Regions from separate parts of the Streptomyces sp. NPDC057099 genome, predicted to be linked through region 1. Evidence: riboswitches for the same ligand, from Rfam matches in the RefSeq annotation. Region 1 holds a riboswitch; each other region holds the start of a gene.
What was found. A riboswitch is a leader RNA that binds a small molecule or an ion and turns the genes downstream of it on or off. The one in region 1 is predicted to bind cyclic di-AMP.

Region 1 (3,301 bases):
TGCGGGAAGCTGATCTTCTCCCGCTGGGAGAGGGCGTCGATCATCGCCTCGGCGCGGTCGCCGATGCCCCGCTTGGGCACGTTGAGGATCCGGCGCAGCGGCACCGAGTCCTCCGGGTTGGCCAGCACGCGCAGGTAGGCCAGGACGTCCCGGACCTCCTTGCGCTCGTAGAAGCGGACGCCGCCGACGACCTTGTAGGGCAGGCCGACGCGGATGAAGATCTCTTCGAAGACACGGGACTGGGCGTTGGTGCGGTAGAAGACGGCGACGTCGCCCGCCTTCGCCTCGCCCGCGTCGGTGAGACGGTCTATCTCGTCGGCGACGAACTGCGCCTCGTCGTGCTCGGTGTCGGCGACGTAGCCGGTGATCTGCGCGCCCGTGCCCGCGTTGGTCCACAGGTTCTTGGGGCGGCGGGACTCGTTGCGCTCGATGACCGCGTTGGCCGCGCTCAGGATCGTCTGCGTGGAGCGGTAGTTCTGCTCGAGCAGGATCGTCGTCGCGTCCGGGTAGTCCTCCTCGAACTGGAGGATGTTGCGGATCGTCGCGCCGCGGAAGGCGTAGATCGACTGGTCGGCGTCACCCACCACGCACAGCTCGGCGGGCGGCAGGTCGTCGGCGCTGGGCGGTACGTCGACGGGGTGCTCGGAGGTGCCCACGAGCTCCCGGACGAGGGAGTACTGGGCGTGGTTGGTGTCCTGGTACTCGTCCACGAGGACGTGGCGGAAGCGGCGGTGGTAGTGCTCGGCGACGTCCGGGAAGGCGCGCAGCAGGTTGACCGTCGTCATGATCAGGTCGTCGAAGTCGAGGGCGTTCGCCTCGCGCAGCCGCGACTGGTACATCGCGTAGGCCTGGGCGAGGGTCTTCTCGAAGCCGTCGGCGGCCTGGGCGGCGAAGTCCTCCTCGTCGATCAGCTCGTTCTTCAGGTTGCTGATCTTGGCGCTGAAGGACTTCGGCGGGAAGCGCTTGGGGTCGAGGTCCAGGTCGCGGCAGACCAGGGCCATCAGGCGCTTGGAGTCGGCGGCGTCGTAGATCGAGAAGCTCGACGTGAAGCCGAGCCTCTTGCTCTCCCGGCGCAGGATGCGCACGCAGGCGCTGTGGAACGTCATCACCCACATGGCGTTCGCGCGCGGGCCGACGAGCTGCTCGACGCGCTCCTTCATCTCGCCGGCGGCCTTGTTGGTGAAGGTGATGGCGAGGATCTGGCCCGGGTGGACGCTCCGCTCGGCGAGCAGGTGGGCGATGCGGTGCGTGAGCACGCGGGTCTTGCCGGAGCCGGCGCCGGCCACGATGAGCAGCGGGGAGCCGGAGTGCACGACGGCGGCGCGCTGGTTGTCGTTCAGCCCCTCCAGGAGCGCGGCGGCGTCCACCGGCGGGCGCGCGGCGCCGTCCCGGTAGTAGGCGTCGCGGTCCGGCGGCACGTCGAACTTCCCGCCGAACAGATCGTCCGGAACGTGCTCCGGTCCGTGTTCGTCCTCGGGCGGCGGCGGGGGCTCGTCCGCTGGGCCCCGCTGGGCCTGGAGGTCCGCCAGGAAGCTGTCGTCAAAGAGGCTGCTCATCGCTCTCCGAGTCTAGGGCGCCCCACTGACAGCCCGCCGCCGCCCTGAGAACATCGCCGAAACGACCCCCCTGTCACCCTCCAGGGCCATGCGAACACAGGCCGCTACGGCCTTCACAATTGCGCGCGAATGATGACCAACCCCCCTCGATTGATCACTCTCGGCGACGTTCATGAGCAAGGTCACGGAAATGTATCGGGCATATCACCCATCAACCTTCACAAGGACCACACGAGTTGGCTACCGTGCGAGGAGGTCACACGACCCCCACCGGCGAACGTCGCCGGGCCGCGTGGCCTCCGCCGAGTCCGGCGTGCCGCAGCGGCAGCCAGAGCCGGGGACCCACCGAGACCCCGGGGTGAATCGGCCCGACTCCCTTTCCGGAGAAGGCCGTAGGGCAACCCTTCCGAAGCACCCGCCCGAACCCGACAGCTAACCCGGTAGGCGGAGCATGGAAGGAGTCGCCTCCCTTGGCGTCGCACCGCAAGTCGCGTCCTACGGGTTCGCGCGTGGCAGGCATACGGACCCCCGCCCTCGCAACGGCGGCCCTCACCTCCGTGGCCCTGCTGTCCCAGTCGGCCAACGCCGCCCCCGAGGCCGACGACAAGCCCAGTCTCGAGGAAGTCGAGAAGAAGGTCGACGACCTCTACCGCCAGGCGGGGTCCGCGACCGAGAAGTACAACGGGGCCAAGGAGAAGACCGCCAAGCAGCGCAAGCGTGTCGACACCCTCCTCGACGACGTCGCCCAGCGCACCCAGAAGCTCAACGAGGCGCGGGAGGAGCTGGGCACCTTCGCCGCCGCCCAGTACCGCACCGGCGCCTCCGCCCCGGACACCGCCACGTTCCTGCTCGCGGACACCCCGCAGGACTACTTCGACCAGACCCAGCTGATGGACCGGATGACCGGCCGTCAGAAGGTGGCGGTCGACGACTACATCACCCAGCAGTCAGAGACGATGGAGAAGCGTCAGGAGGCCACCGAGAGCCTCGAGACGCTCACCGAGTCACAGGGCGACCTGAAGACGGCCAAGGCGACCGTCCAGAGGAAGCTCGCCGACGCGCGCGAGCTGCTGTCGAAGCTGACCGCCGAGGAGAAGGCGCGGCTCGCGGCGATCGAGAAGGAGAAGCAGCAGGAGGCCGCCCGCAAGGCCGCCGAGCTGGCCCGGCAGCAGGCCGAGCAGCAGAAGGAGCGGGAACAGGAGCGGGAGGCCGCCCAGCAGCAGGGCGGCGGTTCCTCCTCGGCGGGTTCGTCCTCGTCGTCCACGGCGCCCGACTCCTCGTACGCCACCAAGGCCGACAAGGCGCTCGCCTTCGCCCGCGCCCAGATCGGCAAGCCGTACGTCTGGGGCGCCACCGGCCCCGGCTCCTACGACTGCTCCGGCATCACCCAGGCCGCCTGGAAGGCCGCCGGGGTGACCCTGCCGCGCACGACGTACGACCAGGTCAACGCCGGCACCACGGTCCCCCTGGCCGACGCACAACCCGGTGACCTGGTCTTCTTCTACGACGATGTCACCCACGTGGGCATCTACATCGGCAACGGCATGATGATCCACGCTCCGAAGCCCGGCACGTACGTGCGCGAGGAGTCGATCTACTACGACGGCGAGTCGTCGATCCACAGCGTGGTGCGGCCGGCCTGACGGGTCTCGCAGGTTTTTGGGCCCCCGCGCGCGTGCCCTGCCCGTAACGCGCGCGGGGCCTCCTAGCATCGGCCCCATGCCCGGCCCCTCCCCCTCCGTCGC
Region 2 (3,301 bases), on a different contig from region 1:
GAACAACCACGTTCAGATCAGAAGTGCTCGAAAATGAGAAGACAACGAAAGGGCCGGTAACACCGATGTGTGCTCCGGCGGCGAACGGCAGTACCTGGAGCCGCACTTGGGGCAAGCGTGCGGCCTCGACCAGGCGTTCCAGCTGCCGGGACATGACCCCGGGCCCGCCCACCTCCCGCCGCAGCACGGCCTCGTCCAGGACGGCGCTCAGCTCCAGCGGCGGATCCGCGCGCAGCACGTCCTGCCGGGCCAGTCGCACCTCGACCAGCGTGTCGAGCCGGTCCTCCGACAGCCCCTCCACCGCGGCCTTCGTCACCGCGCGCGCGTACTCGGGCGTCTGGAGCAGCCCCGGGACGACGGTGGTCTCCAGCGTGCGCATGGCGGTGGCCTGCGACTCCAGGCTGATGAAGTCCCGGTAGGTCGGCGGCAGCACCCCGCGGTAGGCGTGCCACCAGTGGTGCCGGCCGCTCCCGTCGTCGGATTCCGCCAACACCAGGAGCAGTTCGCGAAGTTGGGAGTCCGTCACACCGTAGGTGTCGAGAAGTAACCGCACATCGGCCGGTTTCACCCCGCTCGTGCCCGTCTCGATCCGGCTGACCTTGGACTGGTGCCAGCCCACCAGCCGGGCGGCCTCACCGCTGGTGAGACCCGCCGAGGTGCGCAGCGCGCGCAGTTCGGCGCCCAGTTTCCGGCGGCGCACCGCGGGACCGTGCTGCATGGGCTTCTCCTTACTCCTTCCGAGCCACCCGAATACGGTCTCGCGTCGTAGAGTTCACCGCTTTGGGCGACAGATATATGCATATCTTGGTGGATCGCCGCCCTTCGCGGGTGTTCTGGTGGCACTCTGGCGGCGAAGCACCAGTCCGGGACCGTACTCGAACCGTCCGCTCCGTGTCGGGCTGCGGTCCCGTGGGAAAGGGACGACGTCGCCATGGCAGACCATTTGGAATCATCCGTCACTCTGCCGAGCGATCCCGCCTCGGTCTCCGCAGCGCGTGCCTACGTGGTGGACACGCTGGCGGAGTGGGGCCTGCCGGCGTACACGGAGGTGTCCGACACCGTCCGGCTGATCATCTCCGAGCTCGCCACCAACGCCGTCCAGCACACCTTCGGGCAGTCGCCCACGTTCACGGTGGACGTCGCCCTGGACCGCGACGAACGGCTGCGCATCGGTGTCACGGACAGCCACCCACGGCTCCCCAGACGGCTCCCCGCCGCCGTCCAGCAGGACAACGGCCGCGGCCTGGTCATCATCCGCTGGCTGACCGCCGAATGCGGCGGCAGGCTCAGGATCCGCCCCACCCGCGAGGGCGGCAAGACCATCTCCGTCGAACTTCCCTGGACCGTCCCGGCCCAGCCCATGACGGCGGCGGGACAGCAGGAGCCGTAGCCCCACCGCGCAGCCGCCGTGGGCGTGCGGCGGCGCGTCTCAGGCAGCGCCGCACGCCCGTGGGATCACTTCACGCGCCCGTACCAGACACTCTTGGTCCAGATCTTCTGCAGCCGCACCACGTCCCCGCTCTTCGGGGCGTGCCAGAGCTTGTTCTTACCCGCGTAGATACCCACGTGGTACACGTTCCGGCCCGAGTGGAAGAACACCAGGTCTCCCGCCTTGCGGTTCTGGGCGGAGATGTGGCGGGTCTTGTTGTACTGCTGGGCGGCAGTGCGCGGCAGCTTCTTGCCGACCTTCTTGAACGAGTACAGCGTGAGGCCCGAGCAGTCGAACCGGTGCGGGCCGGTGGCGCCGTACTTGTAGGGCGATCCCTTCTTCGAGGCCGCTATCTGGAGTGCCTTGGTCGCCGACGTGGCTGCCGATGCCTCGGAGGAGAGGCCGGGGGCCACGATCGAGCCGCCCACGGCGGCGATGGTGAGGGCCGAGGCCGTACCGGCCCGGACCATGAGCGACGGGACACGATTGAGCGCAGTCATGCGCAACCCTTCGTCAGCCGCCTGTGAAGGATGACCTGTCGGATTCGGGCTGGCGAAGTTGCCCGGCCGCTGACGCGGCTTCACCCCAAGGGCTGCTCGGTTCCGGTCATGGCGTGACCGTCCCGGCGACCCGTCGTGCTTGGGTCCTCCACTCCTGCCGATCCACTCCTGTCGACCGGTCATCCAGGCGGCGGCAGGACTCGGCGTCCGCCCGGATCGCCCCGCCGCTGTGGCGGGGTCTTGTCGTCAGTCAGGGATCTTGACTGATGGTTGTCATGAAATCCCAACGGAACCGGGGATTTGTGTTGTTACTCACCACTCACCCGTTCGGGTGGACACGTCTGTGTTCGACCGGGTGTCCACCACGCCGCGCACCGCCGGACCAGCGACGGAATGTCTAATTCCGCTCCTCCGGCGTGCGCGTCGCGCAACCGTGACGGTCCAAAAATTGGTGTCCCGTCTACTCCGAACAGCGGTACGTCGTTTGGCCCGTTTCGACTCAAGCCCGGACGCCACGTCGACAGAGCGCGCGTCCGGGCCGATGGATCGGCCGGCTCCGCGTCAACCGACGGACTCCGGGGGCAGGGTGACGCGGGCGGTGCGGCGCTCGCCGTCCAGCACCCGCAGCGCCCGGGCCAGTGTGTCGGCGTGCAGCTCCGTCTCGCCCCGCTGGTGCATCAGGGCCAGCGCGTCACGCAGCGCGGTCGCCTTGCCGACCAGGGCCTGGGCGGCGCGCAGTCCGCGGTAGGTGTCGCCGTGCAGCGCCGGATTGACGCGGCCGAGCAGGTCCACGACCTCCAGATAACGGTCGATCAGCTCCGCCTCCGCACGGGTCAGGGCGGGCAGCGGCGGCAGTTCGGGCGGCAGCACCGGCGGCTCACCTTCCGGTCGGCGCGGCCATGGTGGCCTTGCGGTCGGGGACGATCCGGTCCACCAGGCCGTACTCCACCGCCTCCCGGGCGGTGAGGATCTTGTCCCGCTCGATGTCCTCGCTCACCTGCTCCCGGGTGCGGCCCGTGTGCAGCGCGAGCATCTCCTCCATGCGGGTCCGGATCCGCAGCAGCTCGTCGGCCTGGATCGCCAGATCACTGGCCTGTCCCTGGACCGGCTCGGGCAGGGAAGGCTGATGGATCACCAGGCGCGCGTCCGGCAGCATGGACCGCTTGCCCGGCGTGCCGGCCGCCAGCAGCACCGTGGCGGCCGCCCCGGCCTGGCCCAGGCAGACCGTCTCCACGTCGCAGGTGACGTAGCGCATCGTGTCGTAGAGGGCCGTCATCGCGTGGAACGCGCCGCCGGGGGAGTTGATGTAGAGCTGGATGTCGCGGTCCGGGGCCTGGTGCTCGAGGTACATGAACTGAGCCATCACGTCGTT
Region 3 (3,301 bases), on a different contig from region 1:
CCTTCAACCGGGCAATCGGTGTCCACGGTGCGATGAAACGAAGGGGCGCGCTGTCCGTATTCTCAGATCATGGCCGCACCCATCGCATATTCACTCATCGCCACCGACCTGGACGGAACGCTGCTGCGCGGCGACGACACCCTCTCCGACCGGTCGCTCGCCGCGCTCGCGCGGGTGGCGGACACCGGTGCGCAGCACCTCGTGGTGACGGGCCGGCCGGCACCGCGTGTGCGACCGCTCCTCGACGACCTCCGCTGCACGGGGCTCGCGGTGTGCGGGCAGGGCGCGCAGGTGTACGACGCGGGCGCGGACCGGCTGCTGTGGTCCGTCACCCTGGACCGGGAACTGGCGGAGACCGCGCTCGGCAAGATCGAGGCCGAGGTGGGGCAGGTGTACGCGGCGGTCGACCAGGACGGGGTCGACGGGCTCACGCTCATCGAGCCGGGCTATCTGATGCCGCACCCGACCCTGCCGGCCGTCCGGGTCGAGCGGCGCGACGATCTGTGGGGCGAGCCGATCAGCAAGGTGCTGCTGCGCCATCCCTACCTGACGGACGACGAGTTGGCGGCGACGGCCCGTTCGGTGGTCGGCTCATTGGCGACGGTGACGATGTCGGGGCCCGGCACGGTCGAGCTCCAGCCGTGCGGTGTCACCAAGGCGACGGGCCTGGCGCTGGCCGCCGAGCATCTGGGGCTGCGGCCGGCGGACACCATCGCCTTCGGTGACATGCCCAACGACATCCCGATGTTCGACTGGGCCGCCCACGGCGTCGCGATGGCGAACGCCCATCCCGAACTCAAGGCCGTGGCCGACGAGATCACCCTGTCGAACGAGGACGACGGCATCGCCGTCGTCCTCGAGCGACTGCTGGGCGGGACGGATCAGTACGGGCCGTTGACGTTGTCGATCGAGCCGTAGCGGTCGGCCGCGTAGTTGCAGGCCGCGGTGATGTTGGCGACCGGGTCGTACGGGTCCCACGACGTGCCGTCCACGTGGTAGGCCTGGAAGGTCGGGTCGATGGTCTGGAGCAGGCCCTTGGACGGGGTGCCCTTGACGGCGTTGGAGTCCCAGTTGTTGATCGCCTGGGGGTTGCCGGACGACTCGCGCATGACGTTGCGGTAGATGCCGTCGTACGACCCCGGAATGCCCTTCTGGCCCATGATGTCCAGCGCCTCGCGGATCCATCCGTCGAGGTTGTCGGCGTAGGTCTTCGCCGAGGCCTGGGTGGCCTTGGCGACGCCGCCGGCGGGCTTGGCGGGGGCGGACGACTTGGCCGCCTTCTTCGCGGCGGGTGCCTTGGTCGTCGACACCTTCAGCTTCAGACCCGGGTGGATCAGCTTCGGGCTGTCGCCGATGGCGGAGCGGTTGTCCTTGTAGAGCTTCTTCCAGCCGCCCGCGACGTCGTACTTGTCCGCGATGCGGTAGAGGCTGTCGCCCTTGGCCACGGTGTACGTGAGCGACTTGGGCTGGGCCGCCTGGGGCACGGACTGTGCGACGGCGGGTGCGCTCTGCGGCGCCTCGGCGGCGCTGGCGTAGGTGGCTCCGAGGAGCGGGAGGGTGAGTGCCGCTGCGCCGGTGCCGGCGATGGCGACACCTCGGGTGAGCGGGTTGGTTCTGGGGCGACGGTGCTTGCCTCGTCCGGCCATGGCGATATTCCTCTCCGGCGCCTGCGAGGTGAGCTGTCGGGTTCGGGCCGGGAGGTGCCCGGCCGCGTACGGCGGTGTACTGCCGTGCGCGGCTTCACCCCGAGCCGTGCCGCTGTGCGGACCGGCGACTTACCTGGGTCCCCCGCTCCTGCCCTGCGTGAGTGAGTCGGTTCATGTGGGGGTCCGGGCGGTGGCAGGATTCGGCGTCCGCCGGACAGGCCGGGAACGTATGCGAGAGCACATGTCGGGAACAAGCACCGGAGTCACATATCGCGCGGTTGACCTTGGTCGGGGGCATTTGGCCCGCTTGATCCTTTGCGGGAGCCAAGGCTCAACTGGCGTTCGGCTGAAGGGGGTACGGGTCGATGCCGGGGTGCGGCGACACAGGGGTTAACGTGATTCAACTCACTGATCACGGGCCTGTGGGGCAATTCCCGCCAAAGGGAATTTGCTCAATCATCATGGCAAATCGTGTATATCTCACTACCTCCCGGTAAGTCGATAAATGTCTGTTCTTATGAGCTGATCGAAAACATAACGGTCGTGATCAGATACCACCCGGCCTGTAACCATGGGCGCTGGCGGTGATCGAAACGTGACCGGATACGCTGACTCGAGTGATGGCAGCGACCTATCGACAATCCGCGTAATCACCGGCAGACACAGCAGACAGGAGACCCCTCGTGACCGACGTCGGGCCGTTCGGGCTGAGCGTGCGGGACCAGGCTCTGGAAGCCGATGTCCAGGCCGGGTTGGCGGCTGTCGAGGAAGGCTTGTTCGAGGCCACCAAGAGCGAGGTGCCCTTCATCACGGAGGCCGCCCAGCATCTGGTGCGGGCCGGCGGCAAGCGGTTCCGTCCGCTGCTCGTGATGCTCTCCGCCCAGTTCGGTGACCGCTACGCGCCCGGGATCGTGCCGTCGGCCGTCGTCGTGGAGCTGACCCACCTCGCCACGCTGTACCACGACGACGTGATGGACGAGGCGACGGTGCGCCGCGGGGTGGCGAGTGCGAACACTCGCTGGGGCAACTCCGTCGCGGTCCTCACCGGCGACTTCCTCTTCGCCCGTGCCTCGCACACCCTGGCCGACCTCGGCCCGGAGGCGGTGCGGGTGCAGGCCGAGGCGTTCGAACGGCTGGTGACCGGGCAGATCCTGGAGACGGCCGGACCGCAGGACGGCCGCGACCCCGTCGAGCACTACCTGGACGTGCTGGGCGGCAAGACGGGTTCGCTGGTGGCGGTGTCGTGCCGGTTCGGCGCGATGATGTCCGGCGCCGACGAGACGACCGTGGACGTGCTGACCCAGTACGGCGAGCGGCTCGGCGTCGCCTTCCAGCTCGCCGACGACGTCCTGGACATCGCCTCCGACTCCCACGAGTCCGGCAAGACGCCCGGCACCGATCTGCGCGAGGGCATCCCCACCATGCCGGTGCTGCGGCTGCGCGAGCGGGCGGCCCGGCTCGGGCTCGCGGACGACATCGCCCTGTGCGAGCTGCTGGACTCCGACCTCACCGACGACGAACGGCACGCCGAGGCCCTGCGCCTGCTGCGCGCCCACCCGGCGCTGGAGCAGGCCCGGAAGGACACCGTCCGCTACGCCCAGGACGCCCGCTCGGCACTGGCCCCCCTGCCCGAGTGCGCCGCGAAGACGGCACTC
Region 4 (3,301 bases), on a different contig from region 1:
GCCGAAACGCAGCCGGTGCGCGGCCGTCGCGCGCTCGGTGTGCAGCGCCGTGACCGCCCGCGCGCGCTCGCTGTCCCCGCGCGCCACCGCGTCCACGATCGCGCCGTGCTCGGCCCAGGACTCCACGGGTCCGGCCGGTGCCTCCACGGCGTACATCCAGGCGATCTTGTGCCGGAGCTGGGTGAGCATCGAGGTCAGCGCGGGGCTGCCGGAGGCCTGGGCCAGCGTCTCGTGGAACCAGCCGCCCAGCGAGCGCAGATCGTCGCTGTTGCCCCGGCGGGCGCGCTCCTGGCCGAGCCTGACCAGGCCGCGCAGGACCTTCAGATGGGCCTCGGTGCGGCGCTGGGCGGCGCGCGCGGCACCCAGCGGCTCCAGCAGCATGCGCATCTCCAGCAGGTCGGCGGCCTCCTGCTCGGTGGGTTCGGCGACACACGCGCCCGCGTGCCGCCGGGTGACCACGAAGCCCTCGGCCTCCAGGGTGCGCAGGGCCTCCCGGACGGGGACGCGCGAGACGCCGTAGCGGCGCGCGAGGAGTTCCTCGGTGAGCCGGCCGCCACGCTCGTAGACACCCGCGACGATGTCGTCCCGGATGGCCGTGCACACCGAGTGCGCGGGAATACGCATGACCGACCTCCCCATTAATCCCCGTGAAACGCCGACAGGTGACGTGTGTTCCGTGACTCTATTGCAATGAGCCGGAATTTCCGACGGCAGGCAGGAAATCAGGGATATTTTTTGGACAGTCGGCCGCGGCGAACGCCGAAAGCCCCGGCTCGGGGAGCCGGGGCTTTCGGGAAGAACAGTCGCCGTCGGATGTTCAGACGTTCACACCGTGCGAGCGGAGGTAGGCGACGGGGTCGATGTCGGAGCCGTAGTCGGGGCCGGTGCGGGCCTCGAAGTGCAGATGCGGGCCGGTGACGTTGCCGGTCGCGCCGGACAGGCCGATCTGCTGGCCGGGGGTGACCTTCTGGCCCACCGAGACGCTGCTGGACGACAGGTGGCCGTACTGGGTGTACGTCCCGTCGTTCATCTTGATGACGACCTGGTTGCCGTAGGAACCGCCCCAGCCGGCCTCGACGACCTCGCCCATGCCGACCGAGTGGACGGCCGTGCCGCTGGAGGCGTGGAAGTCGACACCGGTGTGGCTGCCGGAGGACCAGACGGCGCCGCCGGACTTGTAGCCGGTGGAGACGTACGAGCCGGAGATCGGGGACACGAAGGTGTTGAGGCGCTTGCGCTCGGCCTCGCGGGCGGCCCGCTCCTTGGCCTCGCGGGCCTTCTCGGCCCGCTCCTTGGCCTCCTTGGCCGCCTCGGCGGCGCGCTCGCGGGCGGCCTCCTCGGCCTTCTTCTTGGCGACGGCCTCTTCGGCCGCCTGCTTCTGGGCGACGGCCTGGGCGTCGATCTTCTGGGCCACGGTGTCGCCCATGGTGACGACCGGGGTGAGGCCCGTCTGCTCGACAGCGGGCTCCGCGGCGAAGGCCGGGGCGGCCACGGTGCCGACGACACCGGTGGTGGCGAGGGCCGCGACACCCGCGACGCGGGCCGTGCGGCGCTGGATCCGGCTGGGACGACGGTGCTTCCCGGTGGCGCGCGTGAACGCCATGTGGTGGCTGGTCCTTTCCTTCCCTCTCGCCTACCGGGTTAGCTGACGGGTTCGGAGCAGGAAGGTCTCCTACGGACCCCCTCGCGACTCGCGCGGGCGTCCGATTCACCCCAGGGACTACGTGGGTCCCCGGCTCCCCTGGCTCGCGCCGTACGGGGACTCGGCGATGACTGTCCGGTGCCGCGGGTGCGGCGCACTGCCTGACGAACAGCCCGGACGACGCTAAGCGGCGCCACTTTCAATTCCCAAACGGATCCAGGCTTTTGTAGCGCATCCCACAGGGCAGACAGGCAACTCCCACACCAATTCGGGCATAAAGGAGCCCTGGTGCCTTAGAAGACAACCAGGGCCCCTACGGCGCGTGCCGCTCGCCTCCCGCTACTCGGCGGCGACTACGGCGACTTCACCGATGCCGAGGGCCTCCACGGGGCCCTTGATCTGCGCCGCGTCGCCGACGAGGACGGTCACCAGACGGTCTCCCGGGAAGGCGCTGACGGCGGCCGCGGTGGCCTCCACGGTGCCGGTCGCGGCGAGCTGCCGGTACAGCGCGGCCTGGTAGTCGTCGGGCAGGTGCTGCTCGACCTGGTCGGCCAGCGTGCTCGCGACGGCCGCCGCCGTCTCGTACTTGAGCGGCGCCACGCCGACCAGGTTCTGCACGGCGACGTCCCGCTCGGCGTCGGTCAGCCCCTCGGCGGCGAGGGTGCGCAGCACCGTCCAGAGGTCCTCGAGGGCGGGGCCGGTGTTGGGGGTGTCCACGGAGCCGCTGATGGCGAGCATCGCGGCACCGGTCCCGTCCGGGGCGGACCTGAGGACCTGGGCGAACGCCCGCACGCCGTAGGTGTAGCCCTTCTCCTCGCGCAGGACGCGGTCCAGGCGGGAGGTGAGGGTGCCGCCGAGGCAGTACGTGCCGAGCACCTGGGCGGGCCAGACGCGGTCGTGCCGGTCCGAGCCGATCCGGCCGATCAGCAGCTGCGTCTGGACGGCGCCCGGGCGGTCCACGATGACGACCCGGCCCGTGTCGTCGGCGGTCACCGGCGGCACCGGCCGCGGCTCGGCCGAGGAGCCGGTCCAGGCGCCCAGCGTGTCGCCGAGCAGCGCGTCGAGGTCGATGCCGGTGAGGTCGCCGACGACCACGGCGGTGGCCGTCGCCGGGCGGACGTGCTTCTCGTAGTAGCCGCGTACGGCCGCGGAGTCGATCGCGGCGACCGTCTCCTCGGTGCCCTGCCGGGGCCGCGACATGCGCGAGCCCGCCGGGAACAGCTCCTTGGAGAGCTCCTTGGCGGCACGGCGGGCGGGGTTGGCCAGCTCGTGCGGGATCTCGTCGAGACGGTTGGTGACCAGCCGCTCGACCTCGCTGTCCGCGAACGCGGGTGCCCTGAGGGCGTCGGCGATCAGGCCGAGGCCCTTGGCGAGCCGGGAGGCGGGGACCTCCAGGCTCAGCCGGACGCCCGGGTGGTCGGCGTGCGCGTCGAGGGTGGCGCCGGCGCGCTCCAGCTCGGCGGCGAACTCCTCGGCGGAGTGCTTGTCGGTGCCCTCGGAGAAGGCCCGCGCCATGATCGTGGCCACACCGTCGAGGCCGGCCGGTTCGGCGTCCAGGGGGGCGTCCAGCAGCACTTCCACGGCGACGACCTGCTGGCCGGGGCGGTGGCAGCGCAGCACGGTGAGGCCGTTGTCGAGCGTGCCGCGCTCGGGGGCCGG

Region 2: linked by a shared signal. The riboswitch ahead of ACFT4A_RS00835 (C40 family peptidase) and the one ahead of ACFT4A_RS41345 (NlpC/P60 family protein) in region 1 are both predicted to bind cyclic di-AMP.
Region 3: linked by a shared signal. The riboswitch ahead of ACFT4A_RS09460 (transglycosylase SLT domain-containing protein) and the one ahead of ACFT4A_RS41345 (NlpC/P60 family protein) in region 1 are both predicted to bind cyclic di-AMP.
Region 4: linked by a shared signal. The riboswitch ahead of ACFT4A_RS21345 (M23 family metallopeptidase) and the one ahead of ACFT4A_RS41345 (NlpC/P60 family protein) in region 1 are both predicted to bind cyclic di-AMP.

What each region holds. Positions count from the first base shown of each region.
Region 1 is NZ_JBHUTX010000082.1:1,654-4,954, reverse strand. It holds gene pcrA (DNA helicase PcrA) at 1-1,556, opposite strand, end outside; cyclic di-AMP (ydaO/yuaA leader) riboswitch at 1,861-2,018, shown strand; gene ACFT4A_RS41345 (NlpC/P60 family protein) at 2,027-3,199, shown strand; gene ACFT4A_RS41340 (hypothetical protein) at 3,276-3,301, shown strand, end outside.
Region 2 is NZ_JBHUTX010000001.1:175,025-178,325, forward strand. It holds gene ACFT4A_RS00825 (helix-turn-helix domain-containing protein) at 1-718, opposite strand, end outside; gene ACFT4A_RS00830 (ATP-binding protein) at 932-1,390, shown strand; gene ACFT4A_RS00835 (C40 family peptidase) at 1,456-1,929, opposite strand; cyclic di-AMP (ydaO/yuaA leader) riboswitch at 1,933-2,145, opposite strand; gene ACFT4A_RS00840 (hypothetical protein) at 2,491-2,799, opposite strand; gene ACFT4A_RS00845 (ATP-dependent Clp protease proteolytic subunit) at 2,807-3,301, opposite strand, start outside.
Region 3 is NZ_JBHUTX010000005.1:198,855-202,155, forward strand. It holds gene ACFT4A_RS09455 (HAD family hydrolase) at 70-918, shown strand; gene ACFT4A_RS09460 (transglycosylase SLT domain-containing protein) at 882-1,646, opposite strand; cyclic di-AMP (ydaO/yuaA leader) riboswitch at 1,652-1,828, opposite strand; gene ACFT4A_RS09465 (polyprenyl synthetase family protein) at 2,330-3,301, shown strand, end outside.
Region 4 is NZ_JBHUTX010000016.1:49,495-52,795, forward strand. It holds gene ACFT4A_RS21340 (GntR family transcriptional regulator) at 1-624, opposite strand, end outside; gene ACFT4A_RS21345 (M23 family metallopeptidase) at 818-1,603, opposite strand; cyclic di-AMP (ydaO/yuaA leader) riboswitch at 1,616-1,779, opposite strand; gene ACFT4A_RS21350 (M16 family metallopeptidase) at 1,982-3,301, opposite strand, start outside.